2 linked regions of the Rubrivivax gelatinosus IL144 genome follow. The protein of the gene in region 2 interacts with the protein of the main gene of each other region in a pairwise test. Links are inferred from orthologs where the notes say so. Each region holds a gene or a part of one and is shown on either strand. Other genes may lie near its edges.

What was found. The genes of interacting proteins can lie anywhere in the genome.
Region 1: the proteins of tsaE (region 2) and rlmB interact in binary tests that used the Escherichia coli proteins (3 or more experiments, as listed by UniProt). The link is inferred for Rubrivivax gelatinosus IL144 from one-to-one orthologs.

Annotation. Positions count from the first base shown.
Region 1 is NC_017075.1:3,499,479-3,504,496, reverse strand. What follows is about bases 1,056-3,946. They hold rlmB (23S rRNA (guanosine(2251)-2'-O)-methyltransferase RlmB), read left to right. Parts: upstream 1,056-2,049; coding sequence 2,050-2,844; downstream 2,845-3,946. Other genes in these bases: RGE_RS15955 (D-2-hydroxyacid dehydrogenase family protein), read right to left, coding at 3,766-3,946; upp (uracil phosphoribosyltransferase), read left to right, coding at 2,921-3,547; RGE_RS15970 (carboxymuconolactone decarboxylase family protein), read left to right, coding at 1,357-2,013; RGE_RS15975 (DUF1624 domain-containing protein), read left to right, coding at 1,056-1,195. Outside these bases: RGE_RS15980 (RES family NAD+ phosphorylase), read left to right, coding at 1-464; more of RGE_RS15975, read left to right, coding at 461-1,055; more of RGE_RS15955, read right to left, coding at 3,947-4,773; RGE_RS15950 (transglycosylase SLT domain-containing protein), read right to left, coding at 4,871-5,018. UniProt on the Escherichia coli protein: Specifically methylates the ribose of guanosine 2251 in 23S rRNA.
Region 2 is NC_017075.1:1,523,497-1,528,428, reverse strand. The notes cover bases 670-3,474. They hold tsaE (tRNA (adenosine(37)-N6)-threonylcarbamoyltransferase complex ATPase subunit type 1 TsaE), read left to right. Parts: upstream 670-1,752; coding sequence 1,753-2,196; downstream 2,197-3,474. Other genes in these bases: RGE_RS07265 (N-acetylmuramoyl-L-alanine amidase), read left to right, coding at 2,193-3,474; queG (tRNA epoxyqueuosine(34) reductase QueG), read right to left, coding at 670-1,728. Also shown: RGE_RS07280 (AEC family transporter), read left to right, coding at 1-655; more of queG, read right to left, coding at 568-669; more of RGE_RS07265, read left to right, coding at 3,475-3,539; RGE_RS07260 (DedA family protein), read right to left, coding at 3,541-4,191; RGE_RS07255 (ATP-binding protein), read left to right, coding at 4,231-4,932. UniProt on the Escherichia coli protein: Required for the formation of a threonylcarbamoyl group on adenosine at position 37 (t(6)A37) in tRNAs that read codons beginning with adenine.

The DNA.
Region 1 (5,018 bases), 2.0 Mb from region 2 along the record:
GCGGGCCGGTGATGGCCGCCTTCACCCACGTCAACCCGGACGGCAGCCGCTTCTCCGACGGCCGCTGGGGCGTGTTCTACGCCGCGCGCGAACGCGAGACCGCGATCGCCGAGACGCGTTACCACCACGCCCGTTTCCTCGCCGCGACGCGCCAGCCGGCGATGCATTTGCCGATGCGGCTGTACCACGTGCCGATCGACGCCCGGCTGCACGACCTGCGCCCGCCCGGCGCCGTCGACGACGCGGTCTACGCCGCCAGCGACTACGGCGCCTCGCGCGCGCTGGCCGCCGCGCTGCGCGCCGCCGGCTCGCACGGCGTCGTCTACCGCAGCGTGCGCCACGCCGGCGGCGAGTGCGTCGGCCTGTTCCGCCCGCGCGGTGCCGGGCCCTGCCTGCACGCCGCGCACCTGCTGTACGCCTGGGACGGGCAGGGCTTCGCCGACGTTTACGAGAAGACGGCATGAGCCGGGGTGCTGAACGCTTCGACCGCCTGGACGCGCTGCGCGGCCTGGCCATCGTCTGGATGGCGGCCTACCACTTCTCGTTCGACCTGAACCACTTCCGGCTGCTCGACCCGCGCCAGGACTTCTACGGCGATGCGTTCTGGACGCTGCAGCGCACGGCGATCGTCAGCCTGTTCCTGTTCTGCGCCGGGCTCGGCCAGGCCGCGGCACTCGACGCCGGCCAGGGCTGGCCGCGTTTCTGGCGCCGCTGGGCGCAGGTGGCGGGCTGCGCGCTGCTGGTCAGCGCCGGCTCGGCGACGATGTTCCCGCACAGCTGGATCAGCTTCGGCGTGCTGCACGGCATCGCGCTGATGCTGATCCTCTCCCGGCTGGCCGCACCGCTCGGGCGCTGGTTGTGGCCGCTGGGTGCCGTGGCCATCGTGCTGCCTTTCGTCTGGCAGCACGCGTTCTTCGACACGCGCTGGACGAACTGGGTCGGCCTGGTGACGCACAAGCCGGTCACCGAGGACTACGTGCCGCTGCTGCCCTGGTGGGGCGTGATGCTCTGGGGGCTGGCGGCGGGGCAGTGGGCGCTCGCCCGCCGCCGCGGCTGGCTGACCGGCGCACTGCCGCGCGTGCTGGCACCGCTGGCGCTGCTGGGGCGCTGGTCGCTGTCGTTCTACATGGTCCACCAGCCGGTGTTCATCGGCGCGCTGACGGCGCTGCTGTCGCTGGGGCTGATCGGGCGCTGAGCGTCCCGCTGCGCAGCGGTTTGCGCAGCGCGAAGCGTGTTGCGCGCTTTGCAGCGAAAAACGCAGGATTTCGTCGCCGAAGACGATGTTCTTGCGTGGCACGAGCTTTGCGCTTGGGGTGCGCCGACTGTTCGGCTGTCTGAGGACCTGGAGTCACCCCCATGAAGAAGAACACCACCCAGCTCGCCGCCATCGCCGGCGCCGCTCTTGTCGCCGGCACGGCGCTGTCCTTCGCCGTGCCGGCCGTGGCCGCCGAACGCATGCCGCCGGTGAAGGTGGAGGACTACAACGACGCCCAGCGTGCCGCCGCCGAGGAGTTCCTCGCGACGCGCAAGTACCCGGTCTTCGGCCCGTTCTCGGTGCTGATCCGCAGCCCGAAGCTGATGACCAACGCCCACACGATGGGCAGCTACCTGCGTTACAACGCCTCGATCGGCATGCCGCTGTCGGAGATGGTGATCCTGATGGTCGCGCGCTCGTGGAGCCAGGACTACGAGTGGACCTACCACGTGACGATCGCCGCCAAGCAGGGCATCAAGCCCGAGGTCATCGACGCGATTGCCGAAGGCCGCCGCCCGACCGAGCTGACGCCTGACCAGGCCATCATCTACGACTTCACCGACGAGCTGCTGCGCAACCGCCGCGTCTCCGACAAGACCTACGAAGCGACGCTCAAGCGCTTCGGCGAGCAGGGTGTGCTCGACACCGCCGGCGTCGTCGGCTACTACACCTTCCTGGCCGGCATCATGAACACCGTACGCACGGCGCCGGTGCCGGGCGTGAAGACGCTGACACGTTTCCCCGACGCGTCGAACTGAGGCCGATGGGGGTTCGCCGGCGGGCGAGCGGCTACGATGCGCGCCTTCGTCCCGCCGTCCCTTCGGCGGGCGCTTTCCCAGGTGAACCCCGTGAGCAACAAGGTCCTGTTCGGCTTCCACGCCGTGACGGTGCGGCTGAAGACCGCGCCGCAGTCGGTCAAGGAAATCCACGTCGATGCGACGCGCCGCGACGCGCGCATGCGCCAGTTCGTCGAACGGGCCGAAGCCGCCGGTGCCAAGCTGGTCGACAGCGACGGCGAGCGCCTGACCCAGCTCGCCGGCAGCGGCCGCCACCAGGGCGTCGTGGCGCGCGTGACGCCGCTGGCGCCGACCCACTCGCTGGACGACGCGCTCGACGCCGCCGCCGGCGCGCCGCTGGTGCTGGTGCTCGACGGCGTCACCGACCCGCACAACCTGGGCGCCTGCCTGCGCGTGGCCGACGGTGCCGGCGCCTGCGCCGTCGTCGCGCCCAAGGACCACGCGGTGGGCCTGAACGCGACGGTGGCCAAGGTCGCCAGCGGCGCCGCCGAGACCGTGCCCTACCTGATGGTGACCAACCTCGCGCGCTCGCTGGGCGAGATGAAGGAGCGCGACCTGCGCATCATCGGCACCTCCGACGACGCGACGAAGACGATCTACGACGTCGACCTCGCCGGCCCGGTGGCGCTGGTGCTGGGCGCCGAGGGCCACGGCATGCGCCAGCTGACGCGCAAGACCTGCGACGAGTTGGTGAGCATCCCGATGCAGGGTGCGGTCGAGAGCCTGAACGTCTCGGTCGCCGCCGGCATCTGCCTGTACGAGGCGCTGCGCCAGCGCACCAGCACCCGCTGAGCACCTGCACCTGCCGCAAGCTCGCGGCGGCGGCCACTGGCTACACTGGCAGGATCACCGAATTCCGAGTTTCAACATGCCTGTCATCGAAGTCCGTCATCCGCTGGTGCGCCACAAGGTCGGCCTGCTGCGCGAGAAAGACATCTCGACGAAGAAGTTCCGCGAGCTGACCAACGAGATCGCGCGCCTGCTGGCCTATGAGGCGACGGCCGACTTCCCGCTGGAGCCGATCCAGATCGACTGCTGGAGCGGCCCGGCGACGATCGAGCAGATCGCCGGGCGCAAGGTGACGGTGGTGCCGATCCTGCGTGCCGGCATCGGCATGCTCGACGGTGTGCTCGACATGGTGCCCAACGCCAAGGTCAGCGTCGTCGGCCTGTCGCGCAACCACGAGACGCTGCAGCCCGAGCACTACTTCGAGCGTTTCGTCGGCCACCTTGACGAACGTACCGCGCTGATCGTCGACCCGATGCTGGCCACGGCCGGCTCGATGATCGCCACCGTCGACCTGCTCAAGCGCCGCGGCTGCACCGACATCCGCGCGCTGGTGCTGGTGGCGGCGCCCGAGGGCATCAAGGCGCTGGACACCGCCCACCCCGACGTGCGCTGCTGGACGGCGGCGATCGACAGCCACCTGGACGAGAACGGCTACATCATCCCCGGCCTCGGCGACGCCGGCGACAAGATCTTCGGCACGAAGTGATGGTGCCCCCGGCCGCCTGGCGGCCGCCCCCCCGAGGGGGGCAACCTGACCGGACCGGGAGACCCGGATCCGGTCAGGCGCGTTAACACCGCCGCTCCCCCTGACCGCCTTCGGCGGTCTGTCCCCGAGGGGAAGGCGGGCTCGCTGTTGGCTGCCCCTGACCGCCTTCGGCGGTCTGTCCCCGAGGGGACGAATTCCGAGCCTGCTCGCTGTTCGCGTTAGCGCAGCACCTTCAAGGCGTCCGGGTTGACGATATTCGTCGGGGTGTTGTTGACGAAGTTGATGACGTTGTCGAACGCGGCGCCGAAGTAGATCTCGTAGCTGTCCTGTTCGACGTAGCCGATGTGCGGCGTGCAGACGGCGTTTTCCAGGCGCAGCAGGGGGTGGCCCTGGAGGATGGGTTCGCTCTCGAAGACGTCCACCGCGGCCATGCCGGGGCGGCCCTTGTTGAGCGCGGAGACCAGCGCGTTCTCCTCGACGATCTCGGCGCGCGAGGTGTTGACGAACAGCGCCGTCGGCTTCATGCGCGCCAGGTCGTCGAGCTTGACCATGCCGCGGGTCGTCTCGCCCAGCCGCAGGTGCATGCTGAGCACGTCGCATTCCTCGAAGAAGGCCTCGCGGCTCTCGGCGGCGACGTAGCCGTCGGCGACGGCGTGCTCGCGCGACTCCTCGCTGCCCCAGACCAGCACCTTCATGCCGAAGGCGCGGCCGTAGCCGGCGACCATGCGGCCGATGCGACCGTAGCCCCAGACGCCCAGCGTCTTGCCGTGCAGCACCATGCCCAGGCCGAAGTTGGGCGGCATCGAGGCCGACTTCAGCCCCGCCTGCTGCCAGGCGCCGTGCTTGAGGTTGCCGATGTACTGCGGCAGGCGGCGCATCGAGGCCATGATCAGCGCCCAGGTCAGCTCGGCCGGCGCCACCGGCGAGCCCACGCCTTCGGCCACCGCGATGCCCAGCCGCGTGCAGGCCTCGACGTCGATGTGCGGGCCCACGCGCCCGGTCTGCGAGATCAGCTTCAGCCGCGGCAGCTTCTCCAGCAGCGCGCGCGGGAAGTGCGTGCGCTCGCGGATCAGCACCAGCACGTCGGCGTCGCGCAGCCGCACCGAGAGCTGGCCGGTGCCCTTGACCGTGTTGGTGAACACCTTCGCGTTGAGCGGCTCGAGCCGCGTCGCGCACCTGAGCTTGCGGACCGCGTCCTGATAGTCGTCGAGGATGATGATGTTCATGGGCATTGGCCGCATTGTCGCGGCGGACGGCACGCGGCGTGGCGATCCCTGCGGCGCGAGGGCTCGCCCGACCTGGGGAGGCCGGGCGGGCGGGAGCTCAGCGGACCGTCTTCTTCGAGCTCTTGGCCGTGGCCTGGGCCTTCGGCGCGCTGGCCTTGCCCTTGGCGCTCACCGTCTTGCCCTTGGCCGGTGCCGCAGCCTTGGCCGCGGGCCGCTTGGACGGCGCCGGCTTGGCGCTGCGCGAC
Region 2 (4,932 bases):
GCACGCGCCCGGCGTCGACGCGCGGCTGCACGCCTCGGGCGCGCAGACGGCCTTCCGCTTCAACTCCTACGTCGGCCTGGCGGTCGCGGCGCGCATCGCCGGCGCCGACGGCGTGGCCTGGACGGCGCTGCTGGTGTCGCTGTGCGTACCGCTGTGCAACATCGCCGCGGTCTGGCCGCTGGCGCGCCACGGCGGCCACGGTTATGCCCGCGAGCTGGTGCGCAACCCGCTGATCCTGGCGACGGCCTCGGGGCTGGTGTTCAACCTGCTGGGGCTCCGGCTGCCCGAGCTGCTGTCCGGCGCGCTGAGCCGCGTCGGCTCGGCAGCGGTGCCGATCGGGCTGATGGCGGTCGGCGCCGGGCTGCAGTTCGGCGCCCTGCGCGAAGCGCCCCGGCTGGCCGCGGCGCTGCTGGCGATCCGCCATCTGGCGTTGCCGGCGCTGGCGCTGGCGCTGGTGATCACGCTGGACCTGCCGCCGGGCCAGCAGGCCATCGTCGTCGCCTTCGCCGCCCTGCCCACCGCGTCCAGCGCCTACGTGCTGGCGACGCGCATGGGCGGGCACGGCGGCTACGTCGCCGGCCTGGTGACGCTGTCGACGCTGGTCGCGATGGCCGGGCTGCCGCTGGCGCTGGCGGCGCTGGCCGCGCTGCGCTGAGCCAGCGCCCAGTCGACGTGCTCGGCGACGATTTCGCCGGCGGCGTCGCGCCCGGCGGCCAGTGCCGCGGCCAGCGCCGGGTCGTCGGCGGCGCGCAGGCTGTTGCCGGCGGCCACCGCCAGGTTGCGCCGCCAGCGTCGCCAGCCGATGCGGCGGATCGGGCTGCCTTCGGTGCGCTTCAGGAACTCGGTCTCGGTCCAGGCCCACAGCGAGAGCAGCGACGGCGCCGCCAGCTCGGGCCGCCAGTCGAAGTCGGGCACGGTCGCACGGCGCGCGTACTTGTTCCACGGGCAGGCCGTCTGGCAGTCGTCGCAGCCGTAGACACGCAGGCCGAGCGCCGGCCGCAGCTCGACGGGAACAGGGTCGTCGGTCTCGATCGTCAGATAGCTGATGCAGCGCCGCGCGTCGACGCGGTAGGGCGCGACGATGGCCTGCGTCGGGCAGGCGTCCAGGCAGGCCGTGCAGCTGCCGCAGTGCGGCGCCTCGGGCGCGGTGACCGGCAGCGCCAGGTCGACGTAGATCTCGCCGAGGAAGAAGGTGGAGCCGGCTTCGCGCGACAGCGTCAGCGTGTGCTTGCCGCGCCAGCCGATGCCGCTGCGCGAGGCGAGCTCGACCTCCAGCACCGGCGCCGAATCGACGAAGACGCGGTGGCCGAAGGGCCCGATCTCGGCCGCCAGCCGGTCGGCCAGGCGCTGCAGCCGGGTGCGCAGCACCTTGTGATAGTCGCGGCCGCGGGCGTAGACCGAGACCACGGCCTCGCCGGGTGTCGCGAGGCGGCGCCGTTCGGCATCGCGCCAGTCTTCGGCCAGGTCGCGCGGCAAGTAGTCCATGCGCGCGGTGATCACGCGCACCGTGCCCGGCACCAGTTCGGCCGGCCGCGCACGCTTCAACCCATGCGCCGCCATGTAGGCCATCGAGCCGTGGAAACCGGCCTCCAGCCAGGCCAGCAGGCCCGGTTCGGCGGATGCCAGGTCGATGTCGGCCACGCCGATCTGGGAGAATCCCACCTCATGCGCCCAGGTCCGCAGTCGTGCGAGCACGGAGGGCCCGTCGACGTGTCGTTCGGTTCGCATCCGACGATTCTAGAGAGCCGCCTCGTGGCCTGGCCTGACGAGGCCGCTTGTGCCGCCTGGGCCGCCGCGCTCGCCGCCCGGCCCGAACTCCGCGACGCCTACCTCGAACTCGATGGCCCGCTCGGCGCGGGCAAGACCACATTCGTGCGCCACCTGCTGCGCGCGCTCGGCGTCGCCGGGCGCATCAAGAGCCCCACCTACGCCGTCGTCGAGCCCTACGTCCTGCCGGACGGGCTGACGGTCTCGCACTTCGACTTCTACCGTTTCGACGACCCACGCGAGTGGGAGGACGCCGGGTTCCGCGACGTCTTCGCGCGCCCCGGCCTGAAGATCGCCGAATGGCCCGAGAAGGCGCGTGCCGTGCTGCCGCCGCCCGACCTGCGGCTGGCGATCGCGCCGCAGGACGACGATCGCCGCCTCGTCACCGTCGAGGCCTGCACCGCGCGCGGCCGCGCCTTGCTGGCATGAAGCGCCGCCAGCTCCTCGCCGGCGCCGGCCAGCTCGTGCTGCTGCTGGGTGCCCCGCAGATCGCCTGGGGCGCCGGCATCGTCGCGGTGCGTGTCTGGCCGGCGGCCGACTACACGCGCATGACGATCGAGTCCGACGGCGCGCTCGTCGCCCGGCACTTCGTCACCCAGGCCCCCGACCGCCTGGTCATCGACCTGGACGGCCTGGAACTCAGCCCGATGCTGCGCGACATCGTCGGCAAGGTCCGCCCCGACGACCCGTACATCGCCGGCGTGCGCGTCGGCCAGTTCCAGGCGCGTGTCGTGCGCTTGGTGCTCGACCTGAAGCAGCCGGTGGTGCCGCAGCAGTTCACGCTGGCGCCGGTGGCCGCCTACCAGCACCGGCTGGTGTTCGACCTCTACCCCAAGGCCGAGACCGACCCGCTGCTGGCGCTGATCCGCGAGAAGGAAGCCGCCGAACGCGAAGCCGCCAAGGCGGTGGAAGACGCGCTCGGCGAGCTGATCGCACGCGTCGACAAACCCGGCCTGCCGCAGCCGACCCGGCCCAAGCCGACGGTGCCGGTGCCGCCGCTGCAGACCCCGGCGCCCGAGAAGGAGACGCCGCCGACCGACGCCGAGCGCCGCCGCGTCGACCGATTGATCATCGTCGCGCTGGACCCCGGCCACGGCGGCGAGGACCCGGGCGCGATCGGCCCGACCGGGCTGCGCGAGAAGGACGTCGTGCTCGCCGTCGGCCTGGCGCTGCGCGAGAAGCTCAACGCCGTGCCCGGCATGCGCGTGATGATGACGCGCGACGCCGACTTCTTCGTGCCGCTGCACGAGCGCGTGCGCAAGGCCCAGCGCGTGCAGGCCGACCTGTTCGTGTCGATCCACGCCGACGCCTTCATGCGCCCCGAGGCGCGCGGGGCCAGCGTCTTCGCGCTGTCGACCAAGGGCGCGTCCAGCGCCGCCGCGCGCTGGATGGCGCAGCGCGAGAACGCCGCCGACCAGATCGGCGGCGTCAACGTCGCCAACGTGCGCGACGCCCAGGTGCGCCAGGCGCTGCTGGACATGAGCACGACGGCGCAGATCAAGGACAGCCTGAAGCTCGGCCGCGAAGTGCTGTCGCGGCTGGACCGCGTCGGCCGGCTGCACAAGCGCGACGTCGAGCAGGCCGGCTTCGCGGTGCTGAAGGCGCCGGACATCCCTTCGATCCTCGTCGAGACGGCCTTCATCTCGAACCCCGAGGAAGAAGGCCTGCTGCGCGAGGCCGACTACCGCGATCGCCTCGTCGACGCGCTGGCCACCGGCATACGCCGCTACTTCGCGAAGAACCCGCCGCTGGCGCGGCAGCGCACGCTCTGATTCAGGCCGCCTCGGGCCCCGCGCCCCGCGCCTTCCAGGCGCCGTAGAGCACGAACAGCCCGGGCACCAGGATCATCGACCAGATGATGGTGCTGAGGTTCTGCTTGACCCAGGGCAGGTTGCCGAACAGGTAGCCGGCGGTCGTCAGGCCGCCGATCCACAGCACCGCGCCGGTGACGTCGAACAGCGTGAACTTGCTGCGCGTCATCTGCGCGACGCCGGCGACGAAGGGCGCGAAGGTGCGCACGAAGGGCATGAAGCGCCCGGCGATCAGCGTAAATCCGCCGTAACGTTCGTAAAACGCGTGGGTGCGATCGAAAGCACTGCGATTGAAGAATCTCGACTGGTTCCAGCCGAACACACGCGGCCCGAGCGTGCGCCCGATCGTGTAGTTGCACTGGTTGCCCAGCACCGCCGCGGCGATCAGCAGCGCCATCGACAGCGGCAGGTTCATCAGCCCCACGCCACAGAGGGCGCCGACGACGAACAGCAGCGAGTCGCCGGGCAGGAAAGGCATCACCACGACGCCGGTCTCGACGAAGATCACCGCGAACAGCAGCGCGTAGACCCAGGTGCCGTAGTCCTGGACGAACGCCGACAGATGCAGATCGACATGGAGAACGAAGTCGATCAACCAATGCACGAGTTCCATGGCACGGGATTATCGACGGCTGGTTATGCTCGCTCCCGGATGGGAATCGAAATACAGCCGTCGACGGACATCGACAGCGCCGTTCGCCGCAGGCTGCTGCACACGGCGCTTCGCAACGCCACCCGCAGCGTCTGGATGCTGCTGGTGGCGATGCTGCTGGTGGCCGTACTGGGCTGGCTGGCCCAGCGCCCGCTGGCCGGCGCGCTGGCCGCCGCCGTCGGCGGCGTCGCGGCGCTGATGCGGCACTGGCTCGAACGCCGCCACGCCGAGCGCCCGCCCGAGACCGGGGCCGAGATGGCACGCGTCGTGCGCTGGCTCGACGCCACCGCCATCGCCGTCGGGCTGATGTGGGCGGTCTGCACCTTCGCCGTCTACCCCGCGCTCGGCGAGACGGCACGCACGCTGTACCTGGTGATGGTCTGCGGCTCGATCGCCTACTCGGCGCAGTTCATGGCCATGGCCGGGCGTTCCTTCGCCTGGCTGACGGCGCTGCAGGTCGGCGCGATCGTCGTCGTCAGCCTGGTGCTGGAGCCGGTGCGCTCGATCCCGCTGGCCGTCATCGCGCCGCTGTACGGGCTGGCGATGCTCAACGCCGCGCGCGAGCTGCGCACGACGATCACCGAGTCGCTGCGCCGCGGCCTGGAGGCCGAGGCCGTCAACGCCTCGCTGCAGCGCGCCAAGCAGGCCGCCGACGCCGCGAGCATCGCCAAGTCGCAGTTCCTGGCGACGATGAGCCACGAG